2 regions of the Pseudoalteromonas sp. APC 3358 genome follow, and region 2 is predicted to be linked to the other one. Evidence: predicted binding sites of a transcription regulator. Region 2 holds the regulator's gene; the other holds the start of a gene.
The links. Region 2 encodes NrdR, which represses ribonucleotide reductase genes. Its sites were predicted from a motif close to AAACACNANATNTNGTGTTT; they were not measured.
Positions count from the first base shown of each region.

Region 1 (3,627 bases), on a different contig from region 2:
ACGTTGTTTCGTTAAACTTAGGACAGGCACCACGCTCTTTAGCAAGCTCGTTTGATGCTTTCATCAAGTAGTATTGAATCGCTTCAAATGTTTTATGAGTCAGTGCATTTGCGCTGCCATCTGAATAACGCTTACCGTTTTTAGCTAGGTAGTATGCGTAGTTAATCACGCCTATACCTAACGTTCGACGACCCATAGTTGCATTTTTAGCAGCCGGTACTGGGTAGTCTTGGAAATCAAGTAAGTTATCAAGTGCGCGTACTGCAAGTTCAGCTAGCTCTTCAAGCTCATCAAGTGATTCTATTGCACCTAAGTTAAACGCAGAGAGTGTACAAAGGGCAATTTCGCCTTCTTCGTCATTTACGTTATTAAGTGGCTTAGTTGGCAATGCAATTTCTAAACATAAGTTAGATTGGCGAATAGGCGCAACTTTAGCAATGAACGGGCTATGTGTATTACAGTGGTCCACATTTTGTAAATAAATACGACCTGTACTTGCACGCTCTTGCGCAAACATAGAGAAAAGCTCAATCGCTTTAATGCGTTTTTTACGAATCGATTCGTCTTGTTCGTATTTTACGTAAAGCGCGTCAAACTCAGCTTGGTCTTCAAAAAATGCATCGTAAAGACCAGGCACATCTGATGGGCTAAATAACGTAATGTAGTCGTCTTTAATTAAACGAGAGTACATTAGTTTATTAAACTGTACGCCGTAATCTAGGTGGCGAACGCGGTTATCGTCTACACCACGGTTATTTTTAAGTACAAGTAGGTTCTCTACTTCTAAATGCCAAAGCGGGTAGAACAATGTTGCAGCGCCGCCACGTACACCACCTTGCGAACAACTTTTAACAGCTGTTTGAAAGTGCTTATAAAAAGGAATACAACCTGTGTGGTACGCTTCGCCGTTACGAATATGGCTACCTAGCGCACGAATTCGACCAGCATTAATACCAATACCTGCGCGTTGTGAAACGTATTTAACAATAGCTGACGACGTTGCATTGATTGAATCAAGGCTGTCGCCACATTCAATTAATACACACGAGCTAAACTGGCGAGTAGGTGTACGTACACCCGACATAATTGGCGTTGGTAGAGATATTTTAAATAACGATACTGCGTCGTAAAAGCGCTTAATGTAAGAAACGCGTGTTTCACGTGGGTAGTCAGAGAATAAGCTCGCTGCTACTAAAATATATAAAAACTGTGCACTTTCGTAGATTTCACCCGATACACGGTTTTGAACGAGATACTTACCTTCAAGCTGTTTTACAGCCGCGTAGCTAAAGTTAAGATCGCGAGAATGATCAAGATATGCATCAAGCTCGTCTAATTCTTGCTCTGTGTAATCTACTAATAAGTGAGCATCGTAGCGTTTATCGCCAACCATTTTTGTTACGTGGTCAAATAAACGTGGTGGCTCAAATTGACCGTACGCTTTTTTACGTAAATGGAATACAGCTAAACGTGCAGCTAAGTATTGATAATCAGGCGATTCTTTTGAAATCTGATCCGCTGCTGCTTTAATGATGGTTTCGTGAATGTCTTTAGTACGAATACCGTCGTAAAACTGAATGTGCGATTTTAATTCAACTTGCGAAACCGAAACGTTGCTTAAACCTTCGGCGGCCCATTCAATAACGCGATGGATCTTATCCAGATCAAGAGGCTCTTTGCGCCCGTCACGTTTGCTTACAGATAACTGTTGGTTCATTTGCCTGTATTCCTTGGGAATTATGTATTTTGACCAATGCTTTATGCCTCGCCGAAGCAAGGTACATACTCATTTATTATAGGTTTCACCGTATTGGCGAATTTAATTGAATAACATTTGGCCACAATATCTGGTGTTGTTCAATTTAGAGATCACAAGATAGTGTGGTCTGAGTTGTTTTGCAAGGGACATAATTGCCCCTGTTTGTGGATAACTTTGGGATAACGCATTTGTGTTAGTAGACACTCACCTTCGAACAATCATTTAAGTTGAAATATGCAAAAATCAACTAATGATCTGCTAAATTTACTCATTTTAAAAATAAATTTTGACTGCTTTTTTTATCAGCAAGCTTTGTGTGAAAACTAACACAATCACAATATATAGTGTTTAATAATTAACATAGCACTATATATGGTTAAAACCATCAATTGGGCTTAGCCAGTTAAAATTGGCTTCCCAAGCTATCGCTTCATCTTTACTTGGGATGTAACCCCAAAGTGCCGTTGCGGTATGCATACCTGCTGCTTTGCCTGCTTGTATGTCACGCTGTGCATCACCAATGTATAAACAACGGCTTGGTTCTACCTGCATAAACTTTGCACAGTGTAGCAGTGGTAGAGGTGATGGCTTAGCTTCAGCTAATGTGTCGCCACTTATTACTACACTGGCATTTTTTAATGCGGGAATAGCTGCCACTAAAGGATCGGTTAAAAACCCTGGTTTATTAGTCATGATCCCCCATTTGATCTTTTTCTGATCAAGGGCGATAAGTAACGATTCAACTCCGCTGAAGCAACGTGTGTGATTTGCTATGTTTGTGGCGTACTCGTCAACTAATTGCTTTATAAGCTCGCTTTGGGGTTGTTTAGCCCATAATTCTTTAAAACCAGCCTCTAATAATGCGCCTGCGCCGTTAGATGCCGCAGGACGGTATATATCACTACTAACAGGTTCTATTTTATTGCTAATAAGGACTGCGTTTAAAGCGGCACCTAAATCATCAGCGGTGTCGAGTAGGGTGCCGTCTAAATCAAATAAAAATGCATCGTATTCAATAAGGGGTCGGGGGGCTTGAGAGTTAGCCATTAAGCTAACTTCTCAAAATAAAGTATGTAATTTACGCTAACGTCACTATTGAGCGTATATTGCTTTGATAGTGGGTTATAAGAAAGCCCTGTACTTGCACGAACTTTTAAACCGGCTTGCTCTGCCCATGCAATAAGCTGTGCAGGCTTTATAAACTTTTTATGGTCGTGTGTACCTTCAGGCACCATTTTTAAGAGTTTTTCAGCGCCAACAATCGCGTATAAATATGCTTTAGGTGTTTTGTTCAGGGTTGAAAAAAACACGTCCGCGCCTGGTTTGGCAAGTGCAGCTACAGCATGAATGATAGATGCTGGGTCGGGAACGTGCTCAAGCATTTCCATACACGTTATTACATCAAAGCGCTCAGGGTACTGTGTTGCAAACTCTTCTGCAGGCACTTTTATATAATCTACATTTACGCCAGTTTCTAAACTGTGCAACTTAGCAACGGTTAGAGGCTCTTGGCCCATATCGATGCCAGTTACTTTTGCACCCATACGCGCCATGCTTTGGCTTAAAATACCGCCGCCACAGCCAACGTCGAGTGTTTCTTTATCGAATAAGCCTTGCGTTTTGTTTGCTATAAAGTCTAAACGTAACGGGTTAATTTCGTGAAGAGGTTTGAATTCTCCGTCTAGGTCCCACCAACGCTCAGCGATGGCTTCAAATTTTGCTATTTCTGCGTGATCTACATTTTGATGTTCGGTCATAAAATACTTCCTCGTCAATCTGAGGCCATTATATAGGGCTAAATTGATAAATCGCAAAGTTTTGCGCCTGTAAATTAAAATTAATTGTGATAGCATGGCTGTTAGAAATAA
Region 1 is NZ_JASDCE010000007.1:49,529-53,155, reverse strand. Features, by position in the region: gene nrdA (class 1a ribonucleoside-diphosphate reductase subunit alpha) at 1-1,717, opposite strand, end outside; gene QL995_RS12265 (HAD-IA family hydrolase) at 2,126-2,806, opposite strand; gene ubiG (bifunctional 2-polyprenyl-6-hydroxyphenol methylase/3-demethylubiquinol 3-O-methyltransferase UbiG) at 2,806-3,516, opposite strand.
Region 1: a site for NrdR is predicted at 1,837-1,856, ahead of nrdA (class 1a ribonucleoside-diphosphate reductase subunit alpha). Genes of this name have one in related genera too.

Region 2 (3,627 bases):
ACATGGCCAGATACTAAATGACCGCCTAAACGCGAAACAGGTTGCATGGCTTTTTCAAGATTCACCGTTTGCCCTAAAGCATAATGAGCAAAACCGGTTAAACCAATCGTCTCGTTAGATAAATCAGCACTAAAACCGTCAATATGTTTATCAACTACGGTTAAGCAAACGCCATTGGTTGCAATGCTGTCGCCTAGCTTTACGTCTTCCATATCAAGGTCAGCACTTTGGATACGAATGGCTAAGTCGCCTTGTTTTTTTTGTAATAAAGCAATTTTGCCTGTGGCTTCTATTATCCCAGTAAACATAGCGCTACTCTTTTTATTAAGTGATTTTAATGAGTTTTTAACGCGGTGATACGTAAATCGTCACCAATGCGCGCACATTCATTAAATGTTAAATCAACGGTGTTTTGCATACTCGTCAATTCAGGAAAATTAACTAAACTTTTTGCATCATGGCCCATTAATTTAGGCGCTAAATAAAAAACAAACTCGTCAACTAAATCAAGCTCTGTCATTTTACCAGCAAGTGTTGCTCCGCTCTCAAGCCAAACATTATTAAACTGCAGTTGCCCAAGCTTTTCTAAAACAGCCTGTAAATCAACTTTGCCGTTACTTTCACTTACTTCAATATGCTTTACAAAATGCGGCCATTGCAGTGATTTATCAACCTTAGTCGTAAATATTATTACATCACTTTGGATTTTAAATAAAGCAAGGTTGGGCGTTAAACGATTCTGTGAATCAATTATAACACGCACGGGCTGGCGAAGCGGTAAATCGGTAGGTAACGTGCAAGGCAACTCGCTTAGTCGCACATTAAGTTTAGCATCGTCTACTAACACGGTATCGGCACCGGTTAAAATAGCGCAGCTTTGCGCTCGATATAATTGTACGTCTTGGCGAGCAGCGAGACTTGTGATCCACTTACTTTGCCCATTTTTAAGCGCTGTTTTACCATCTATGCTTGCTGCCATTTTACAGGTCACATAAGGTAAGCCTTGTTCCATTCGCTTAAAAAAGCCAACGTTAAGTGCGCGAGCTTGTGATTCAAGTAATCCATAAGCAACTTCAATACCGGCATCGCTCAGTATTTTAAGGCCTTTGCCTGCAACTTGTGGGTTTGTATCAACCATAGCGGCAATTACTTTTACAACGCCCGCCTTTTTTAAGCCTTCAGCACACGGTGGCGTACGCCCATAATGACTACACGGTTCAAGCGTTACATAAGCAGTTGCACCTTGTGCACTATTACCAGCTATTGCCAGTGCATTTACTTCAGCATGGCCTTGACCTGCTAATTGATGAAAACCCTCACCAATTATTTGATTATTTTTAACTAATACACAGCCAACATTAGGGTTAGGCGTGGTAGTAAACCGGCCTTTTTTGGCAAGCTCTATGGCGCGTGCCATATACATTTCATCATGTTCTGTAAAAGGAACTTGGTTAAGCATTTATTATACCAATTGCGTTAAATAAGTGGTCTATTATAGCGCTAAGAAAATAGCGCAATAACAAGGCGAAATTATGACATATAGTTGTTCTATATGAATAATTTTTAACGCAGTGAGTGCGCTATTTAATGCGATAGAATGATCATGTTTTTAATAAAATTGGTATTACTCCCCTAAGCGGGCAATTTCTTCGCCAAATTCGCGTATATCTTCAAACGAGCGATAAACAGAGGCAAACCTTACGTACGCTACTTTATCGAGCTTTTTGAGGGCTTCCATAATGCATTCACCCACCAAATGGCTTGAAATTTCTCGCTCACCCGTTGCGCGTAGTTGCGATTTTATTATATTCACTACTTCGTCTACTTGCTCTGTGCTCACTGGGCGTTTTTCGAGTGCGCGATTTAAGCCATTTAATAATTTATCTTCGTTAAATGGTTCGCGGCTGCCGTCTTGTTTAATAACACGAGGCATAACCAGTTCAGCGCCTTCAAATGTAGTAAAGCGCTCGTGGCAGTCGTTACACTCACGACGCCTGCGAACTTGATGGCCTCCGCCAACAAGGCGTGAGTCAATAACTTTAGTATCTTTTGCGGTACAAAATGGACAATGCATAACTCGGTACTTCCGTTTTAAAACAAAAAAGACCGCTAAATAGCGGTCTTTTATCTTAGCAAAAAAATAGGGCCTGTTGACCTTTCAGAATTAAATTTGTTCTATCTAGGGGTGATTTAATCGCGGCTCGAGGTTTGTAACCTAGTGGGCTAAGTAAAAATCGAGCAACAAAGAGTAAATCGCCCCTAGGACGAACCCGAGGGCAGTGCATGTTTGGCATTTATGCTGTGTTATCGCCTATTTGTGTGGAGTAACCACACTACATAGACTCTGCCTTGCCTAAAAGCCAAACATACTACTGCAAATTAAACCTCGAAAGATAAACAGGCCCCTAGCTTATGTGATCTAAATTACTGCCGCTTATGCAATTAAGCGTAAACAGGTAATTTTGCACAAATTGCTTTTACTTTTTCTTTAACTTGCGCCTGTACAGATTCATCAGTGATGTTATCTAGTACGTCACAAATCCAGCCAGCAAGCTCTTTTGATTCTACTTCAGTAAAACCACGACGAGTAATTGCAGGAGAACCAATACGCAAACCAGATGTTACAAATGGTGAGCGTGGATCGTTCGGTACTGAATTTTTATTTACTGTGATGTTAGCGTTGCCTAGGGCAGCATCTGCATCTTTACCAGTGATATCTTTATCGATTAAATCAAGTAAAAATAAGTGGTTTTCAGTTTTGTCAGAAACGATTTTGTAGCCGCGCTCTTGCATTACAGCAACCATTGCTTTTGCGTTTTTAACAACTTGTGTTTGGTATACTTTAAACTCTGGTTGAAGTGCTTCTTTAAATGCCACTGCTTTTGCTGCAATAACATGACATAAAGGACCGCCTTGGCCACCAGGGAAAACAGCGCTGTTAAGCTTTTTGTAGATTGCTTCATCGCCACATGCAGAAATAATCAAACCACCACGAGGGCCTGCAAGTGTTTTATGCGTAGTTGTAGTTACAACGTGTGCATGAGGAACAGGGCTTGGGTAAACGCCTGCCGCAATTAAACCCGCAACGTGAGCCATGTCAACAAACAGATAAGCACCGATTTTGTCAGCAATTTCACGGAACTTAGCCCAATCAACAATACCTGAGTACGCTGAGAAACCACCAATAATCATTTTTGGTTTGTGCTCAAGTGCTAGTGCTTCAACTTGTGCGTAATCAATTTCGCCAGTTGCTTCATCTAGTCCGTATTGGATTGCATTGTAAAGCTTACCAGAGAAGCTTACGTGAGAACCGTGAGTTAAGTGACCACCATGAGCTAAGCTCATACCTAATACAGTATCGCCAGCGTCTAATAATGCTAGAAAAACAGCTGCATTAGCTTGCGAACCAGCATGTGGCTGTACGTTTGCGTAGTCAGAACCAAATAATTCGTTAGCACGGTCAATTGCTAATTGCTCAACAACATCTACATGCTCACAACCGCCATAATAACGTTTGCCTGGGTAACCTTCTGCGTATTTGTTTGTAAGCTGTGAACCCTGCGCTTCTAGTACGCGTGGGCTACAGTAGTTTTCTGAAGCGATTAGTTCGATATGCTCTTCTTGGCG
Region 2 is NZ_JASDCE010000020.1:23,245-26,871, reverse strand. Features, by position in the region: gene QL995_RS20580 (riboflavin synthase) at 1-308, opposite strand, end outside; gene ribD (bifunctional diaminohydroxyphosphoribosylaminopyrimidine deaminase/5-amino-6-(5-phosphoribosylamino)uracil reductase RibD) at 335-1,459, opposite strand; gene nrdR (transcriptional regulator NrdR) at 1,625-2,074, opposite strand; gene glyA (serine hydroxymethyltransferase) at 2,443-3,627, opposite strand, start outside.